3 linked regions of the Phenylobacterium zucineum HLK1 genome follow. The protein of the gene in region 2 interacts with the protein of the main gene of each other region in a pairwise test. Links are inferred from orthologs where the notes say so. Each region holds a gene or a part of one and is shown on either strand. Other genes may lie near its edges. The genes, in order: mtgA, PHZ_RS12885 and PHZ_RS01290.

Region 1 (2,931 bases), 2.4 Mb from region 2 along the record:
CCGCCGAGCAGAAGGCCGACGCCGTCGAGGCCCAGGCCGAACGGGCCGCCGACGCGCTGGAGGCGCAGGCCGATGCGATGGACCGCGCCGGCGACGTCGCGGCGGCGGGCGCCCTGGAACGCAAGGCCGACGAGATCGAGGAGGCCGGCGACCGGGAGGCCGACGCCATCGAGCGCCAGGCCGGCAAGCAGAATTGACGAGCTTTCCCCGAACCGGGGAGAGAGTTGGCTAGCCTGAACGCCCCGCGGATCCCCGCCGCGGGGCGCTTTTTTTGCGCCCGGTTCTTCCGCGCCCCAGCGGCGGCCCGCCAGATGACCGGAACCTGAACGGCGGGGTTCAGGGGCGGTTCAAGCGGCCCCCTTTAGAACGGCTCCAACACAAGGAGCAGACCCATGAAGATGCAAGGAAAGTCGAAGGTCGCCGTCGCCGCCCTGGTCGCGGGCTCGATCGCCCTGCCGGCCGGCGCGGCCGCCGCGGGCGAGAAGACCGAACGGGCCATCATCGGGGCGCTGATCGGCGGCGTCGCCGGCGCGGCCATCTCGAAGGACGACACCACCGGCGCCCTGGTGGGCGCGGCGGCCGGCGCGGCCCTGGGCGCGGCCACGGCCAAGGACAAGAAGCACCGCTACTCGTACCGGACCAGCCAGCCCTACGCCCGCGACGCGCGCTACTCGAACTACGGCCGCTACGACCGGGCCGGCCGCTATGACCGCTACGACCGGTACGGCCGCTACGACACCCGCTACGGCGGCGGCTACGCCCCCTACGGCTACTATCGCTAAAGGCTCCGGATGCGGGCCGGGGCGCGCGGAAATCGCCGCGCGCCCCGGCCTTATCGGCGATCACCAATACTCGCGCTCTTCGGGAAATTCGCCTCTCAGGCAAGTAACCCTAACGAGTGGAGCTGAAGATTCGCGTCGCAAGCGAGTTCTGTGCTAGTGGACCCATGGCCGCGCTTGGGCGGCCGGCGCGTGACAGCCTCCGGGTCGCTGCGAATGCAGAAGTTCGTCATCCAGCAGAACATCCAGCACTTCGAGGATCTGCTGGAGACCGCCGTGGCCCCCGAGGACCGGCAGCGGCTCGAATCCCTGCTGGCCGAGGAACGCGCCAAGCTGCGCGCCCTCGACGACGGCGAGGATCCGGGCGCCGCGTAGGCGCGGCCGCCTAGAGCCGCGTCAATCCAGGACGCAGTGCGCCAGGCCCTGGCTGCGCACGGCCCCGGCGTTGCGGCGGATGCTGCCCGAGCGCCGCTTCACGTAAGGCCCCGGCTTGGCCGCCCGCCAGGACAGCGGCTTGGGCAGGATGGCCGCCATGCGCGCCGCCTGCGCCGAGGTGAGCCTGGCGGCGGGCACGCCGAAGTTCCGCTGCGCCGCGGCCTCCGCGCCGTAGACCCCGGGCCCCCATTCGATGGAGTTCAGATAGACCTCCATGATCCGCCGCTTGCCCCAGCCGGTCTCGATCAGGACCGTGAACCAGGCCTCCAGCCCCTTTCGCACCCAGTCGCGCTTCGGCCACAGGAACACGTTCTTGGCGGTCTGCTGGCTGATGGTCGAGCCGCCGCGAATCCTGCCGCCGCGCTCGTTGGCGGCCATGGCCTTGCGGATGGCCTCGACGTCGAAGCCCATGTGCTCGCAGTAGCGGGCGTCCTCGGCGGCGATCACCGCCCGCACCAGGTGCGGCGAGATCTGGTCCAGCGGGACCCAGTCGCGCTCGAATCCGCGGCCCTCGAACACCCGCTGGACCATCAGGAAGGTGATCGGCGGCGGCACGAAGCGGTAGACGGCCACGGTCAGCACCGGGCCGATCCAGAACACCACCAGCCCCGCGGCCAGGAGCCAGGTCAGCACCTTCCGGACTGCGCCGCCCCCGCGGCCCTTCGCGCGCCTCGCCACGTCCCTTGCCTTGACCTTGCGACCGGATGCTACTCCCCGGCCCCTAGAGGGTGCGAAAACAGGGTTGCCGCAAGATGAACGTCTCCGAGGCCGTGGCGCAACGCATGTCGGTGCGGGCCTTCAAGCCCGATCCCGTGCCGGCCGAGGTCGTGCGCGACATCCTGGAGCGGGCGGCCAAGGCGCCCTCGGGCGGCAACCTGCAGCCCTGGCGGGTCTATGCGCTGGCCGGCGCGCCGCTGGAGGCGCTGAAGGCTCAGGTGGCCGCCAACCCGTTCGGCGAGGAGCCCGAGTACGACGTCTATCCGCCGAACCTGTGGGACCCGTTCCGCACCCGCCGCTTCCAGAACGGCGAGGACCTCTACGCCACGATCGGCATCCCGCGCGAGGACAAGCCCGCGCGCCTGCGCCAGCTGGCCAGGAACGGCACGTTTTTCGGCGCGCCCGTAGGCCTCTTCTTCTGCCTGGACCGCAAGCTGGGCCCGCCGCAGTGGGCCGACGTCGGCATGTACATGCAGACCGTGATGCTGCTCGCGATCGAGCGCGGGCTCGACACCTGCGCCCAGGAGTACTGGGCCCGCTATCCGAAGACGGTGGCCGAGGCCCTGAAGCTGCCCGAGGACCACATGCTGTTCTCAGGGATGGCCCTGGGCCGCCGGGACCCGGACGCGCCGATCAACACCCTGAAGGCGGCCCGCGACCCCTTCGAGGCCTGGGGCGAGCTGATCGGGTTCGAGGGCTAGGCCACCTCGGCGACGCCGGCGTTCCCGTCCTCGTCGCCCCAGGCGACGCGCCTGGCGTCGGGGGTGATGGCCAGGGCGGTGATCGGCGAGCCCTTCTCGGCCTTCAGCGGGACGATCCGCTCGCCGGTGAGGTCGCAGGCCCAGACCCGGCCGTCGTCGAGCCCCGCCGCCAGCCAGCTGGTGGCCGGCGCGGTCGCCACCTTCGCCACGGTCGCAGCCTCGTCGTAGCCGACCTCGGCGGCCTGCTTGCCCATCGGCCCGGTCGCGCCGGCGAACGGCCAGACGACGACGCCGTTGGC
Region 2 (3,148 bases):
GAGCGGGTAGAACGCCGGCGGGATCGCGCCACGCGCCCCCGGTCCGCCAAGGCCCGGCGCCCAGCTTCCAGCTCTTGTTCAACGGCGCCCGCGGGCCGTCCGAGACGGAGGTGGCGGCAAACCCCCGAGCCCGCTCGGCGAAGCTGAGGGCGGCCGTGCGCACCGACGCGCCGGTCTGGAGGGATGCGGCATGAACCTGCTGAACCGCCGCATTCGCGGTTTCCGGCTGGTGGACCTGGTCGGCGTCGGCCTGCTGGTGGTGGTGATCCTGGGGGTCTACCTGGCCAAGACCATGGCCGGGGACGAACGCGCCGAGATCGCCAAGATCGAACGCCAGATCAAGGCCGAGAAGGCCCGCATCCGCCTGCTGCAGGCCGAGGTCGCGCACCTGGAGCAGCCCGGCCGCATCGAGCGCCTGTCCGTCGAATACCTGAACATGGAGCCGGTCACCGTCAGCCGTGAGGCGACGGTCGAGCAGCTCATGGACATCGCCCGCGCCGGCCCGCCGAAGAAGGACAAGGCCCCGTCCGCCGTGGCCGCCATGGTGAACGAGAGCGACGCCACCCCCGGCGTGCCGCCGCCCCCGCCGCCGGAAGGCCGCAGCCTCCGGATCGCCGAGGCCGGGCGATGAGCCTGGGCCAGCAGGCCTTCGGCGGCTCGGCCGTCTCGCGCTGGTTCAAGGAGCGCATCTGGGGTCTCGAGCACGCCTTCGAGCGGGCTCGCGCCTCGGGCCGCGCCGAGGACGACACGCGCCTGCGCATCTTCTTCGTGCTGGTGCTGTTCGTGCTGGGCTTCGTCTGGCTGTCGGTGGGCGCTACGCGCGCGGCGCTCTTCTCGGACGCCCGGGGCGGCGGCCGCATCGCGCCGGCCGGAGTCTCCCGCGCCGATCTCGTCGACCGCAACGGCATGCTGCTGGCGGCCGACCTGCTGCACTACGGCCTCTACATCGATCCGCGCGAGATCTGGGAGACCGAGGAGACCCGCCGCCAGCTCCTGGCCGCCCTGCCGGGCCTCGACAGGGCGCGCCTCGAACGCGCCCTGCGCGGCCAGCGCCGCCTGTTCGTGATGGGCGCCCTGACGCCCGCCGAACGCAATCGCGTCCACGCCCTGGGCCTGCCCGGCGTCAGCTTCGAGCCCGAGCAGCGCCGCGTCTATCCGCTGGGCGCGAGCGCCGCCCACGTCATCGGCTTCTCAGACACCGGGGGCGAGGGCCTGTCGGGCGCCGAGGCCGCGCTGAACGAGGAGATCCGCGCCGCGGCCGGCGGCCAGGTCCCCCTGTCCATCGACCTGCGCGTCCAGGGCGCGCTGGAGGACGAGCTGTGGAAGGCCGTCCACGAGTTCACCCCGAAGGGCGCGGTGGGCCTCGTCACCGACGTGCACACCGGCGAGATCCTGGGGATGGCCAGCTGGCCGACCTTCGACCCGAACAAGCCCGGCCAGGCCACCGACTACGTGCGCACCAACCGCGCGGCCGCCTCGGTCTTCGAGATGGGCTCGACGTTCAAGGCGTTCACCGTCGCCATCGGCCTCGACGCCGGCGTCGCCACTCCGAACACGACCTTCGACGCGCGCGAGCCCTTCAAGCTGGGCTACCGGACGATCCACGACTACCACGCCGCCCGGAAGGTCCTGACCCTGGTCGAGGTGTTCCAGCACTCGTCCAACATCGGCACCGCCAAGCTGGCCGTGGGCATCGGCCCCGAGCGCATGGGCCGTTACTTCGACGGCCTGGGGCTGACCAAGCCCGCGCCGGTGGAGCTGATCGAGTCCGCGCGGCCCCTGACCCCGCGCAAGTGGGACGAGGACGCGGTGGCCTCCACCTCCTTCGGCCACGGCATCAACGTCAGCCCGCTGGCGCTCGCCCGGGCCATGGGCGCGATCCTGAACGGCGGGCGCCTCGTGCCGCTGACCATCCGCAAGCTGGAACCCGGTGCGGCAGTCGACGGTCCCCGGGTGATGTCCGAGCGCACGTCCCTGCAGATGCTGTCGATCATGCGCGCCAACGTGGCGGGCGAGGCGGGCAGCGGCCGGTCGGCCAACATCCCGGGCCTGTCGGTGGGCGGCAAGACCGGCACCGGCGAGAAGTACGATCCTGCGATCCGCGCCTACAACCACGAGCGTCAGGTCTCCTCGTTCGCCGCCGTGTTCCCCACCAGCGGCCCGGCCGAGGCCAAGCGCTACTTCGTGCTGATCCTGCTGGACGAGCCGCACGGCACCGCCCGCAGCGCCGGCTACGCCACCGGCGGCTGGGTGGCCGCGCCGGCCGCCGGCCGGGTCATCGAGCGCATCGCCCCGTTCCTGGGCGTCGAGCGCCAGCCCGAGCTCGCCGAGATCGCGCCCGCGGGCGCCGCGCCGATGGGGGAGGGCCAGTGAAGCGCCTCTCGGCCATCGTGAAGCGCGGCCTGCCGGCGGATCCCGAGATCACCGGCGTCACCGCCGACAGCCGCAAGGTGCGGGCCGGCACGCTGTTCGCCGCCCTGCCGGGCACGAAGGTGGACGGCGCCAGCTTCGCCGCCGCCGCGATCCAGGCCGGCGCCGCCGCGGTGATCGCCGACCGCGACCTCGGCCTGCCCGTCCCGACCATCGTGGCCAAGGACCCCCGCCGAGCCTACGCCCTGGCCGCGGCCGAGTTCTGGGGACGCCAGCCGCAGGTCTGCGTCGCCGTCACCGGCACCAACGGCAAGACCTCGGTGGCCAACTTCTGCCGCCAGATGTTCGCCCGCGCCGGCCGCACCTCGGCCAGCATGGGCACCCTGGGCGTCACCGTCTCGCGGCCCGACGGGACGCACGAGCAGCTCACGCCCCCCGGCCTCACCACGCCCGACGCCGCCGACGTCGCCGAGATGCTGGCGAGGATCGCCGGCATGGGCGTCAGCCACTTCGCGATGGAAGCCTCCTCGCACGGGGTGGACCAGCGCCGGCTGGACGGGGTGAAGCTGACCGCCGCCGGCTTCCTGAACCTGACCCAGGACCACCTCGACTACCACGGCACGATGGAGGCCTACCGGGCCGCCAAGCTTCGCCTGTTCGAGACCCTGCTGCCGCGCGGCGGCACGGCGGTGCTGAACGCCGACTCCGACGCCTTCCCGGCCTTCGCCGCCGCCGCCGTGATCGCCGGCCAGTGGGTGATGCCGGTTGGCGAGACCGG
Region 3 (3,053 bases), 2.4 Mb from region 2 along the record:
CGGCCACGGCGCCCGTCGGGCCGGGCCTGGAGCTGGAGGTGTTCGGCGAGGCGGTGCGGCTGGAGGCCGGGACCGGCCGCGCCCGCTGGCTCGCCCCGGAGGACGGCTCCACGCCGCGCATCGTCGCCATGGGCGAGGGCGAGGGTTACGCCCGGGCGGTGATCCTGGTGCTGCGCCGCCGGGCCCTGGAGGTGCTGACCGAGCGCACCGCCTGGCACTGCGGCCGCCTGGGCGTGGCGGTCCCCAAGGTGACGGTCACCGACACCCGCTCGCGCTGGGGCTCGTGCCGGCCCGCGGTGGGCCGGCTGCCGGCCTCGATCCGCTATTCCTGGCGCCTGGCGCTCGCCCCCTTCGAGGTGGCCGACTACGTGGCCGCCCACGAGAGCGCGCACCTGCTGGAGCTGAACCACGGCCCCCGCTTCTGGGCCCATGTGCGGGGCCTGGTGGGCGACGAGCGCCGCCACCGCGAGTGGCTCCGCGCCGAAGGCGCCCGGCTCCACGCCTTCGGGCGGTGACGGACGCGTCCTAGAACAGCGGCTCCCTAGAACAGCGGTTCCTCGCGGGCGCGGCGGGGCGGGGCCGGCTCGTCGAACTCGGACGGCGGGGTCTCGTCGCGGCGGCCGCCGAAGAAGTCGGTGACCCCGTCGATCAGGTCGCCGATGGGGTCCGGCTCGGGCGGCGGCGGCAGGTCGCTGCCGGGGATCGGCTGGACCGCCAGGCGCGGCAGGGCCGCGGTCATGAAGTCCTTCCAGATGCCCGCGGGCGCGCCGCCGCCGGTCACCCGGCGCATCGGGGTGTTGTTGTCCTTGCCGACCCAGACCGCGGTGACGAAGCCGCCCGTGTAGCCGACGAACCAGGCGTCGCGGTAGTCGCTGGTGGTGCCGGTCTTGCCGGCGATGTCGTAGCCGGGGACGTTGGCCCTGGCGCCCGTGCCCTGCAGGATCACCTGGCGCATCATCTGGTTCATGTAGGCGAGCGCCGGCTGGCCGATCACCGCCTGGCGCGGCGCCTGGTCGACGCTGTGGTCGTAGAGCACCCGGCCGCTGGAGGTGCGGATGCGCTCGATCCCGTAGCCGCGGGCCAGGAAGCCGCCGTTGGCGAAGGGGGCGAAGGCCTGGGCCATCTCCAGCGGGCTGACCTCGACCGCGCCCAGCGCCATCGAGGGGTCGAGCTGGATGTTCGAGGTGATGCCGAGCCGGCGGGCGGTGGCCGCGACGTTGGAGGTGCCGACCTCGTTGGCCAGGCGCGCGGCGACGGTGTTGATGGACTCCTGCAGGGCGGTCTGCAGCGTCATCGGGCCGAGGTAGCGCTGGGTGTAGTTGCGCGGCTCCCAGTTGCCGATCTTGATCGGCTCGTCGACGACCGGGGTGTTCGGCGTGCGGCCCGCCTCGACGGCGGTCAGGTAGACGAACGGCTTGAACGCCGAGCCGGCCTGGCGGCGGGCCATGGTGGCGCGGTCGAACTGGGTCTGCAGGTAGTTGGTCCCGCCGACGTAGGCGCGCACGCGGCCCTCGCCGTCGATCGAGACGAGGGCGCCCTGCTCGACGCCCTGGTCCTTGGCCGCCTCGACGCCCCGCTTGAGCGCCTGCTCGGCGGCGGCCTGCAGCGGCAGGTCGAGGGTGGTCTCCACGACGAGGTCCTCGGTGGGCTCGCCCACCAGGCTGCGGACCTGGTCGTCCACCCAGTCGGTGAAGTACTGCGCCCGCTGGTTGGCCAGCACGGGATTGACCCGCACCTTGGTGCGGATGGCGGCCTCGCGTTCCTGGGGCGTGATGAAGTCCGCCTCGACCATCTTGTCGAGCACGACGGTGGCGCGGCGGGCGGCGCGCTCGGTGGCCGAGACCGGCGAGTAGCGCGAGGGGCCCTTCATCATCCCGGCCAGCAGGGCGGATTCGCCCAGGGTCAGCTTCTCGGCCGGCTTGCCGAAGTAGCGCTGGGAGGCGGCCTCGATGCCGTAGGCGCCGGCGCCGAAGTAGACCCGGTTCAGGTAGAGCTCGAGGATCTGCTTCTTCGAGAAGCGGGCCTCCAGCCAGACCGCCAGGATCAGCTCCTGGGCCTTGCGCCGGTAGTTCTGCGACGGCGTCAGGAAGAGGTTGCGGGCGAGCTGCTGGGTGATGGTCGAGCCGCCGCGCAGGGGGCCGCTCTCGCGGCGCATGTTGTAGAGCTGGCTGCGGACGATGCCCCAGGGGTTGAAGCCGAAGTGCCAATAGTACCAGCGGTCCTCGATGGCGATGAACGCCTCGGGCACGTGCTCGGGCAGGCGGTCGAGGTCCACCGGCGGGGCGTACTGGCTGCCGCGCACGGCGACGAGCGCGCCCGAGCGGTCGAGGTACGACACCGACGGCTGGCGCTTGACGTCGTAGAGGGTCGAGGTGTCGGGCAGGTCGACGGCGAAGACGGCGAAGAACGCCACCAGGAAGATCAGCCCCCAGACGCCCAGCACCAGGGTCCAGTAGATCAGCGCCTGCAGGGGCGAGCGTTTTCCGCGCGGCGGCCGGGGCGCCCGACCGCCCCCTCCGGCATTGGCCATTTCTTGCGTCGTCCTAACCGATTGCGGCCGCCCCAGCCCCGGCGGGCGAGCCATAACCCAGCGGCACGGAACGCCCAACAAGGTTTATGGGACATGAACGCCGCAGGCGCCCGCAGCGGCCCAGCTCTGCATTCCCGCATAGCGGCGTTGCGCAAATAGCGGTTGCGCGAGCGATCTTAACACCGTTATCTTTACGATGCTCAGTTCGTCGTGGGCCGTCGGGGGGGATACCGGCGGCCGACCCACGCGGCGGAAGGGGCCGGCGCCACGAGCAGGGCGCCGCATCTCCCCGAAACGCTGGAGGGCTCTCGATGAAGCTCCGTACGACCCTGGCCGCCTGCGCGGCCCTCACCACCCTCGCGGCCGGCTCGGCCTTCGCCGCCGAAGCCGTGACCGCCAAGCTGCAGGCCCCGGTGGCCGAGAAGACCAAGTTCATCGCCGGCGGCGCCATGTTCACCTGCGAAGGCGACGCCTGCGTGGCCGCGGCCCCGACGTCGCAGACCTTCGCCACCTCGACCTGCAA

Evidence for each region.
Region 1: the proteins of PHZ_RS12885 (region 2) and mtgA interact in binary tests that used the Escherichia coli proteins (3 or more experiments, as listed by UniProt). The link is inferred for Phenylobacterium zucineum HLK1 from one-to-one orthologs.
Region 3: the proteins of PHZ_RS12885 (region 2) and PHZ_RS01290 interact in binary tests that used the Escherichia coli proteins (3 or more experiments, as listed by UniProt). The link is inferred for Phenylobacterium zucineum HLK1 from one-to-one orthologs.

The regions. Positions count from the first base shown.
Region 1 is NC_011144.1:262,465-265,395, forward strand. Bases 35-2,817 are described here. They hold mtgA (monofunctional biosynthetic peptidoglycan transglycosylase), read right to left. Parts: upstream 1,893-2,817; coding sequence 1,176-1,892; downstream 35-1,175. Other genes in these bases: PHZ_RS01465 (hypothetical protein), read left to right, coding at 35-197; PHZ_RS01470 (glycine zipper 2TM domain-containing protein), read left to right, coding at 393-782; PHZ_RS22955 (hypothetical protein), read left to right, coding at 996-1,154; PHZ_RS01480 (nitroreductase), read left to right, coding at 1,967-2,632; PHZ_RS01485 (WD40 repeat domain-containing protein), read right to left, coding at 2,629-2,817. Outside these bases: more of PHZ_RS01465, read left to right, coding at 1-34; more of PHZ_RS01485, read right to left, coding at 2,818-2,931. UniProt on the Escherichia coli protein: Peptidoglycan polymerase that catalyzes glycan chain elongation from lipid-linked precursors. May play a role in peptidoglycan assembly during cell division in collaboration with other cell division proteins.
Region 2 is NC_011144.1:2,641,744-2,644,891, reverse strand. What follows is about bases 1-3,000. They hold PHZ_RS12885 (peptidoglycan D,D-transpeptidase FtsI family protein), read left to right. Parts: upstream 1-627; coding sequence 628-2,373; downstream 2,374-3,000. Other genes in these bases: PHZ_RS12880 (UDP-N-acetylmuramoyl-L-alanyl-D-glutamate--2,6-diaminopimelate ligase), read left to right, coding at 2,370-3,000; ftsL (cell division protein FtsL), read left to right, coding at 191-631; rsmH (16S rRNA (cytosine(1402)-N(4))-methyltransferase RsmH), read left to right, coding at 1-194. Also shown: more of PHZ_RS12880, read left to right, coding at 3,001-3,148. UniProt on the Escherichia coli protein: Essential cell division protein that catalyzes cross-linking of the peptidoglycan cell wall at the division septum. Required for localization of FtsN.
Region 3 is NC_011144.1:232,046-235,098, forward strand. The notes cover bases 37-2,941. They hold PHZ_RS01290 (transglycosylase domain-containing protein), read right to left. Parts: upstream 2,531-2,941; coding sequence 542-2,530; downstream 37-541. Other genes in these bases: PHZ_RS01285 (M48 family metallopeptidase), read left to right, coding at 37-515; PHZ_RS01295 (CC_3452 family protein), read left to right, coding at 2,842-2,941. In the rest of the region: more of PHZ_RS01285, read left to right, coding at 1-36; more of PHZ_RS01295, read left to right, coding at 2,942-3,053. UniProt on the Escherichia coli protein: Cell wall formation. Synthesis of cross-linked peptidoglycan from the lipid intermediates.